Linked DNA regions of Prochlorococcus marinus str. MIT 9313. The protein of the gene in region 1 interacts with the protein of each later gene in a pairwise test. Links are inferred from orthologs where the notes say so. Each region holds a gene or a part of one and is shown in the gene's direction. Other genes may lie near its edges.

Region 1 (4,594 bases):
AGTGCAGTCGGCATGGGTGTGTGATCGACTTCCTGTCCTCCGTGCGTTGACTCAAAAGACTGCGGATTAAAAGAGTTAGTAATAGTCCTATGGCAAGTAGACCCAATAGACCATGCTGTCCGATTAATTGGATTAGGCCGCTGTCTGCAGATTGATTGTTGCAGGCATTAACCATGTTTTCCAGGTTGTATCCAATGCCATGGACGATCTTTCCATTCCCTGCAAAAATAGAATTTTGAAGCCAGCATTGCCAGAAGCTCAGTCTGAGTTTTTCGCTGGCCATTCCTACTCCTATATCAGGCTGAATTGCAGTGGCCCAAATAGCGGCGGCGATCAACCCAGCCGTGGCTGAAGTAATCCATGTTTGTATGCGTCGAGCTGAGCGATTTGGAATGTAATCCTTGATGCAAATGGCGAATGCTGCCATGGCTGCGATTAGGGGCACTCCAGCTGCCATGCGTGAGCCTGTCTGTAGGCAAAGTCCATAACCGCTGATGCACCCCAGGGTATGAATTACCTTTGCGATTGGCTGACGATCTCTCCTTAAACCGTAAAAACAGAGAATTGTGGTGAGTGCAATAACGGATGCCAATGCATTTACTCTTCCAAATCCTAGTTCGAAAATTTGATTATTGACTGCGGTAAGCCAATTGTCGCTACTTCCAGCTGGGTATCCCGAAGAAGCAATCCAGATCAATTTTGTATTGATAAATAAGGCCGAGCAGCTGATCCAGCGCAGAAGGCGTGTCCAGTCGTCAATGAGATAAGTAGCTCCGACGCTAAGAGCGGCGACGATCAAGATGTAAAAGGAAGCACCTGGATGGTCGTCAAGCCGGATGATTGTTCTTGCCTGAAAAAAAACAAGGCTCGAGATCACAATCTGAAAGAGGTTCTGTTGTCGCCAATTCCTTTGATTCCGATCATGAAATATTTGTATGCAGCATCGAAGGCCGATCCAGGCGGTCAGCAGGCCCAGCGTCCATGCGTGGTGACTTCGTTCAAGTCCGAGAAAAAGACTGGCGGCGAAAAGAGCATCAACCGGCCTTGTTTCATGTGCGAACCGGATCAGGCGGTTGCGGTGCATTCCTTCCCTGTTTTGGTAATACCGAATTTAAGGTGAGCCCAAATCGGATGTTTGATGAGTTTCCTGGCTGGCCTCAATGACGCTCAGCGAAGGGCGGTGGATCATCACGAGGGCCCGTTGTTGTTGGTGGCCGGTGCGGGCAGCGGCAAAACGCGAGCTCTGACCCATCGCATCGCCCATCTCATCGGCGAACACGGAGCCGATCCGTCTCAGATCCTTGCGGTGACTTTCACCAACAAGGCGGCCCGGGAGATGAAGGAGCGTCTTGAGCTGTTGCTGGCTCAGCGTCTTGCGCAGAGTCAGTTTGGGCAGCCCTGGAGCACCCTGCCACCTGTGGAGCAGCGTCAGCTGCGCACCCGCATCTACCGCGAGGTGACCAAGGAGCTGTGGATCGGCACCTTCCATGCCCTGTTCGCGCGAATGTTGCGTTACGACATAGACAAGTTCAAAGACAAGGAGGGACTCACCTGGACGAAGCAGTTCTCGATTTACGACGAGGCCGATGCCCAGAGTTTGGTTAAGGAGATTGTGACTCAGGAGCTACAGCTCGATCCCAAGCGCTTTGAGCCTAAGAAGGTGCGCTGGGCGATTAGTAACGCCAAAAATCAAGGCTGGTTTCCTGATCAATTGGCAGCACAGGTCGATGGTCAGCGAGGCAAGCTCACGGTTGAGACGTATCGGCGTTATCGCAAGGCATTAGCGGCGAACAACGCTCTTGATTTTGACGACCTGCTGTTGTTGCCCGTCCAGTTACTTCAGCAGAACGAGCAGATACGACGTTATTGGCACAATCGTTTTCGACATGTGTTGGTTGATGAATACCAAGACACCAATCGCACTCAGTACGAGTTGATCAAGTTGTTGGTTACCGATGGTCGTGAACCTGAAACCTTTGAGGATTGGCAGGGCCGTTCAGTTTTTGTGGTCGGCGATGCAGATCAAAGCATCTACAGCTTCCGTGCGGCTGACTTCACGATCTTAATGGGCTTTCAGGACGACTTTGGCGACAAAGCATCAGACGATTCCACTCGCACCATGGTGAAGTTGGAGGAGAATTATCGCTCTACCTCAACAATTCTGGAGGCAGCTAATGCCTTGATCGCTAACAATACAGAGCGGATTGACAAGGTATTGCGAGCTACCCGTGGCGAGGGGGAGTTGATCACCCTTACTCGCTGTGACGATGAGATCGCAGAAGCTGAAGCTGTAGTGCATCGAATGCGCATGCTGGAAGCTGCTCATCCAGAATTTCGCTGGGGAGATGTGGCAGTGTTGTACCGCACCAATGCCCAGTCAAGGGCGATTGAGGAGTCGTTGGTGCGTTGGCGTATTCCTTACATTGTCGTGGGCGGATTACGTTTTTATGACAGGCGTGAAATCAAGGATGTTTTGGCCTATTTACGCTTATTGGTCAACCCCGCCGATACGGTGAGCCTGCTCAGAGTCATCAATGTGCCCAAGCGAGGCATTGGCAAGACCACCTTGCAGAGACTTGCTGATGCTGCCAATCAACTTGGGATTCCTTTGTGGGATGTGGTGAGTGATGCCGAAGCAGTGCGCTCACTAGGAGGCAGATCGGCGAAGGGGTTGTTGCAGTTCTGTGAATTGATCAATGACTTGCAATGCTCGAGTCAAGATCAGATTCCTTCGGAGATGATTCAGCAGGTGATGGAGAAGAGTGGCTATATCAGTGAGCTGATAACTGAAGCTACCGATGAGGCAGAGGAGAGGCGACGCAATTTGCAAGAACTTGTGAATGCTGCTTTGCAATACCAGGAAGAAAATGAAGAGAGCAATCTTGAGGGCTTTTTAGCCTCCGCTGCGTTGGCCAGCGATGCTGATAGCAAGGATACGGCTGCTGATCGGGTGACGTTAATGACCTTGCATAGCAGTAAGGGACTGGAGTTTCCCTTGGTCTTTCTGGTTGGTATGGAGCAGGGGCTTTTCCCTAGCTATCGCTCCCTTGATGATCAATCCTCTTTGGAGGAAGAACGACGCCTTTGCTATGTGGGGATGACACGTGCCAAAGAACGTTTGTTTTTGTCTCATGCCAGTGAGCGAAGACTTTGGGGTGGCATGCGACAGCCTGCTGTTCCCTCACTATTTCTTGCTGAGTTGCCCGAGGGTTTGGTGCAGGGTGATCTCCCTCAAATTGGTGGTGTGGCATTACGGCGTGAGCGACGGCTTGACCGTTTGACGCGGGTTGATCGCGCTGACAATCAAAGGATCAAAGTCGGTGGTGTGAGCGGAGCCCCTAGCAATGCAGTGCGGCGGCGGCAGGCTGGGCCTGCTCCAGGCAAGGCATGGGTCGTGGGCGACCGGGTCGTTCATTCCAGCTTTGGCGAAGGGGAGATTACCCATACCTTCGGCAGTGGCGAAAAAGTGTCGATTGCTGTCAAGTTTGCTGGTATGGGGCCAAAGATTCTTGATCCACGTTTGGCCCCGATTGAGCCTTTGGATTAGGCCATGAGGACATGGCATATAAAAACTGCTCTTGATCCGAGGCCTGGGCCATAGCTGCACCACCATTCTCGATTTGGCATTGGGGAGCCACCCACGCATGATCGGACTAGGAGAGGCTCTATGCATTTTGCGGACTCCTTCACCAGGTGAAGAGCAACGTGGTCCTGCTCGTCTTAGGGCTGAATTCCGTCATCAGCGTTTGTGTACTTGTGGCAGAACCGCGTGGAGCTGTCCGGTTTGGGGGCCTTTCTCGAATGGTTACCTGCACACGACCATTTCCCCCTTGTTGAAAAGTTGCAGCAGCTGCTTGCTGAAGTTGACCATCATGTCAAGCAGCAGGGGGATGCAATTGAGTGGATGGTGAAGTCCTATCAGGACGAAATGGTGTTGCCGTTTGTTGATGATCCGGCCCTTGAAATTCGTATTCTTTATCTCACCCGAGATGTACGTAGCTGGGCCCATTCCCGCTCCAGGGATGGTCGTCTCAAGAAGCATTGGCTACCTGGCCTGAAGCCGCTGCTGCGCTGGTGTCGGGTGAATGCTCGTCAGGACCGATTGCTGCAGGCCAGCGGTCGCCCGGTGTTTCGGCTCGGTTACGAGCAGTTGGCGCTTGACCCTGAGAGGAGTGTGCGGCGGCTCTGTGCCTGGCTGGAAATCCCTTTCGATGAGCAAAGGCTCCAGCCAACGCAACATTCCACGAGTCACATCCTTGCGGGCAACCAGATGAGTTTTGATGCCAACCGTGGGGCATCGATCCGTTGCAAGGGTGCTTGGATGGGGCACTCGTCGAGTTTGGTTTAGCTGGCCTTGCTGTTGCCATGGGTGAGGCAATTAAATCAGAGACTTGTGTATTCAAAAGATCATTAGTTGAATAACTAGAGTGGATCGATATGAAGATTCGAGCAAAATGAGCTGTTGGTTTTGTATTAATGATGTCGATAAATACTTCTGTTCTTGAGTTCAGGTTTAAATTGGTAGATTTGTCTGTATGGGCCCAAGTCGACATTGTACTTCTCGATTTTTTACTTGTGTCGATATCGAGGAAAA
Region 2 (3,821 bases), 1.6 Mb from region 1 along the record:
CTTTGTTGCTGCTTGAGGGAACCCACCTGCTTCAGGAAGTGTTGCGAACCACACACCGTCCTAAAGAGATTGTGGCGACCAACTTTTGGCTGGAGCGTCATGGGGATCTTGTGCAGGCTTTGCCTGCAGAAACCTTGATTCATCAGGTCACCCCAAGTGTTTTGGAGGCTTCGTTGACGACAGTCAGCCCAGATGGTGTCGCCAGCCTTGTGCCCCTTGACTCTCTTCCGCAGGCTGTTAATCAAGCCAAGTTTGTGTTGGCTTTGGATCGGCTGCAGGATCCTGGCAACCTTGGCACCTTGCTGCGAACAGCCTTGGCGGCAGAGGTGGAGGCGGTTTGGCTTGCGTCCGGGGCGGATCCCCTTAGCCCAAAAGTGTTGAGGGCTTCGGCGGGGGCCATCCTGCAGTTGCCCTATCAGCGCTTCGGGTCATCAGGGCAGGAGGCCGTGGAGCAGTTGGCTGAGCAGCTTGAATGGGCTGCTAGTCACGGTTTACAGGTCGTGGCCACCATGGTGCCGGGCTCTTCTGCAGCCCATTCTTGTTTGCCTTATTGGCAGCTGGACTGGAGAAAACCGACTGTGTTGGTGCTGGGCAATGAGGGATCCGGCCTGCATCCGCGTCTGCAGGCGTGTTGTACTGATTGCGTGACCTTGCCGCATAGCGCAGCAGTTGAGTCGCTCAATGTGGCGGCGGTGGCGGTGCCACTACTGCTTGAGCGGCGACGAGCCACAATGACCTTCTCCACGCAGTAGTTCGGGTGAGCGAAGCCAGTTTCGACTTCGATGTGATCGTGATCGGTGCGGGTTACGGCGGTTTTGATGCCGCCAAGCATGCCGCTGATGATGGCCTCAAGGTGGCGATTGTGGAATCAGGTGAGATGGGCGGCACTTGCGTGAATCGAGGCTGTGTGCCCTCTAAGGCATTGCTTGCTGCTAGTGGAAGGGTGCGTGAGCTGGCTGATGCTGAACACCTATCTGGTTTCGGGATCCATGCTGCACCGGTGCGTTTTGAACGCCAGAAGATTGCTGACCATGCCAACCAGTTGGTGGCCACGATTCGTAGCAACCTCACCAAAACGCTGCAGCGGGCTGGTGTCACGATCCTGCGTGGCCATGGACGATTGGAGGGAAGCCAGCGAATTGGCTTGAGAGAGAAAAGTGGAGTGGATCGGCTGCTCACTGCCAGGGATGTGATCCTTGCCACAGGCTCTGATCCATTTGTGCCCCCTGGGATTGAAACCGATGGACGCACGGTTTTTACCAGTGATGAAGCCGTGAATTTGGAATGGCTGCCGCGTTGGATTGCAATTATCGGCAGTGGTTATATCGGCCTTGAATTTGCCGATGTTTATACGGCTCTCGGCTGTGAAGTCACGATGATTGAGGCGTTGGATCGGGTCATGCCAACCTTTGACCCCGACATCACCAAGATGGCAGCTCGGCATTTGATTGAAGGACGTGACATCGATGCACGTGCTGGTGTGCTGGCTAGCAAGGTGATCCCTGGCTGCCCGGTAAGGATCGAACTGGCGGAGATGAAAAGCCGTGAGCTGGTGGATAGCTTGGAGGTGGATGCGGTGCTCGTCGCTACTGGTCGGGTGCCAAGTAGCAAGGGGCTCAATCTTGAGTCGGTTGGTGTGGAGACCAATCGTGGCTTTGTGCCGATTGACGACAGCATGCGGGTATTGGTCAACGGAAAGCCGCTGCCTCATCTTTGGGCCGTCGGTGATGTCACTGGCAAGCTGATGTTGGCCCATACAGCCGCAGCACAGGGCACGCTGGCTGTTGACAACATTCAGGGACACTCCCGCACGATTGATTACCGCAGTATTCCAGCCGCAACCTTCACTCATCCGGAGATCAGTTCAGTGGGGTTGAGTGAAGCTGATGCCAAAGATCTTGCCGCCAAGGATGGGTTTGAGTTGGGGAGTGTGCGCAGCTATTTCAAGGCCAATTCCAAAGCACTAGCAGAGCTGGAGAGTGATGGATTGATGAAGTTGTTGTTCCGCAAAGACAATGGTGAAGTTCTTGGTGCTCATATCTATGGATTGCACGCCGCCGATTTGATCCAGGAGGTAGCCAATGCGGTGGCACGACGTCAGAGCGTTGCTCAATTGGCCACTGAAGTGCATACCCATCCCACCCTGAGTGAAGTGGTGGAAGTGGCCTATAAACAGGCGGCCAAACAGCTGGCTAAGGCGGTTGTTGCATCGGCCAGTGCTTCCTAGGCCGCTGTTCTTCAAGCAGGTCTTAGCCCTGCGGTTCACTGTTTTTAATTGCACTATCACCCGATGGAGATCCGCAGACGTCCGCCCAATCCAAGTGTCAAGGTGGCGCATTTGCAGTACGCCATTCCTCACGCCGATGCTGAGCCGCGCCACATTCTTGAGAAGATTGTTTGGGAGAAGGACCGTGAAGTTGAGACGGCAAGACAGCGTGTACCCCTAGAGACGCTTAAATCTCAGATCGCAGACTTGCCCATCCCTCGAGATTTCATTGCAGCCTTGCGTCAGGCTTCGCGAGCTCCGGCAGTGATTGCTGAAGTGAAGAAGGCCAGCCCAAGTCAAGGTGTGATCCGTGCGGACTTTGACCCTGTTTTGATCGCCAATGCCTATGCGGAAGGTGGTGCTAGTTGCTTGTCTGTGCTGACCGATAAGAGCTTCTTCCAGGGTGGATTTGAGGTGCTTGTTGAGGTGCGGCAGACGGTTGGGCTACCACTGCTATGTAAGGACTTCATCCTGACGCCATATCAGCTTTATCAGGCGCGTGCTGCAGGTGCAGATGCTGCCTTGTTGATTGTGGCGATCCTCTCTGATCAGGACCTGACGTATTTGAGCAAGGTGGCCAACAGTCTTGGACTCAATGTCTTAGTGGAAGTGCATGATGCTGAGGAACTTGAACGGGTTCTCAACCTTGGTGGTTTCCCACTGATTGGTATCAATAATCGTGATCTCACCACCTTTGAGACAGACCTTGAAACCACTGAAACACTGAGCCAGCAATTCGCTACTCGATTGCAGCAGCAGGGTGTCTTGTTGGTGAGTGAATCGGGCTTGTTTAACCGCGCTGATTTGGACAGGGTTCAGGCAGTAGGCGCTGAAGCTGTGTTGGTAGGAGAAGCCCTGATGCGTCAGTCGGATGTTTGTGCTGGCTTACAGCAGCTGATGATTGGAGACGAAGGAACGAGCAACAGCTGATCACTTTTTTTCTTTTATTTGAGGAATCGTTGCGATGCATTACCACAGCAAGAGGTTGATCTGAGCTTGCTGTGAGTTAAGGATGAGCCGTTGCTCTTTGAGCTCAAGATGCGCTTGGTTGAGGTCTTGGTGAGTGTCTTTAAGTTCCTTGTTTTGGTTGGCGGTTTCTCGAGATCTTTCGCCGCTTCCTTGATGCGTTAATTCTGTTTGTTGCTCATAGGTGTCATCCTTCTGTTTCTAATCTTCTAACTATTTCAGGCATTTTCCAGGGGGTGGCTCTGTTGTTTCGATTCAACAGCCTTGATGAGATGGCGACACAAATTGGCAATGCTCGAGGTTCGTGAGTTGCCTGAGCTGATTACCTCTTTACGTGCAGATCATGTTGAGAAATCATTGCGCTTGTTTGCAGACGACGACTTTGATAATCAGATGAGATCTCTGATGAACGAGCGTTCGCAGCGCTTATTTGCGGATCAAGAGGCAAGCGACTGTTGTGTTGAGTTCCTTGCTTCTCTGCGCGACGAACAGCTCAAGGCCCATGCATGAGCAGAGCTTGCCTACAATGCTTATAGCGCCTGATCTGTTCAGCAGTGGCATCAGCGCAATTCCACCCTCAATCCGTCAG

Evidence for each region. Proteins that work in one complex are often made in the same cells at the same time.
Region 2: the proteins of AKG35_RS10225 (region 1) and lpdA interact in binary tests that used the Escherichia coli proteins (3 or more experiments, as listed by UniProt). The link is inferred for Prochlorococcus marinus str. MIT 9313 from one-to-one orthologs.

The regions. Positions count from the first base shown.
Region 1 is NC_005071.1:2,021,749-2,026,342, reverse strand. What follows is about bases 761-3,842. They hold AKG35_RS10225 (UvrD-helicase domain-containing protein), read left to right. Parts: upstream 761-1,138; coding sequence 1,139-3,547; downstream 3,548-3,842. Other genes in these bases: AKG35_RS10220 (sulfotransferase), read left to right, coding at 3,749-3,842; AKG35_RS13060 (hypothetical protein), read left to right, coding at 821-1,120; AKG35_RS10230 (hypothetical protein), read right to left, coding at 761-799. Also shown: more of AKG35_RS10230, read right to left, coding at 1-760; more of AKG35_RS10220, read left to right, coding at 3,843-4,348. UniProt on the Escherichia coli protein: A helicase with DNA-dependent ATPase activity. Unwinds DNA duplexes with 3'-5' polarity. Translocates on single-stranded DNA with 3'-5' polarity. Initiates unwinding more efficiently from a nicked substrate than double-stranded DNA.
Region 2 is NC_005071.1:381,404-385,224, forward strand. What follows is about bases 57-2,992. They hold lpdA (dihydrolipoyl dehydrogenase), read left to right. Parts: upstream 57-757; coding sequence 758-2,227; downstream 2,228-2,992. Other genes in these bases: AKG35_RS01785 (TrmH family RNA methyltransferase), read left to right, coding at 57-752; trpC (indole-3-glycerol phosphate synthase TrpC), read left to right, coding at 2,291-2,992. In the rest of the region: more of AKG35_RS01785, read left to right, coding at 1-56; more of trpC, read left to right, coding at 2,993-3,196; AKG35_RS01800 (hypothetical protein), read left to right, coding at 3,524-3,742. UniProt on the Escherichia coli protein: Lipoamide dehydrogenase is a component of the glycine cleavage system as well as of the alpha-ketoacid dehydrogenase complexes.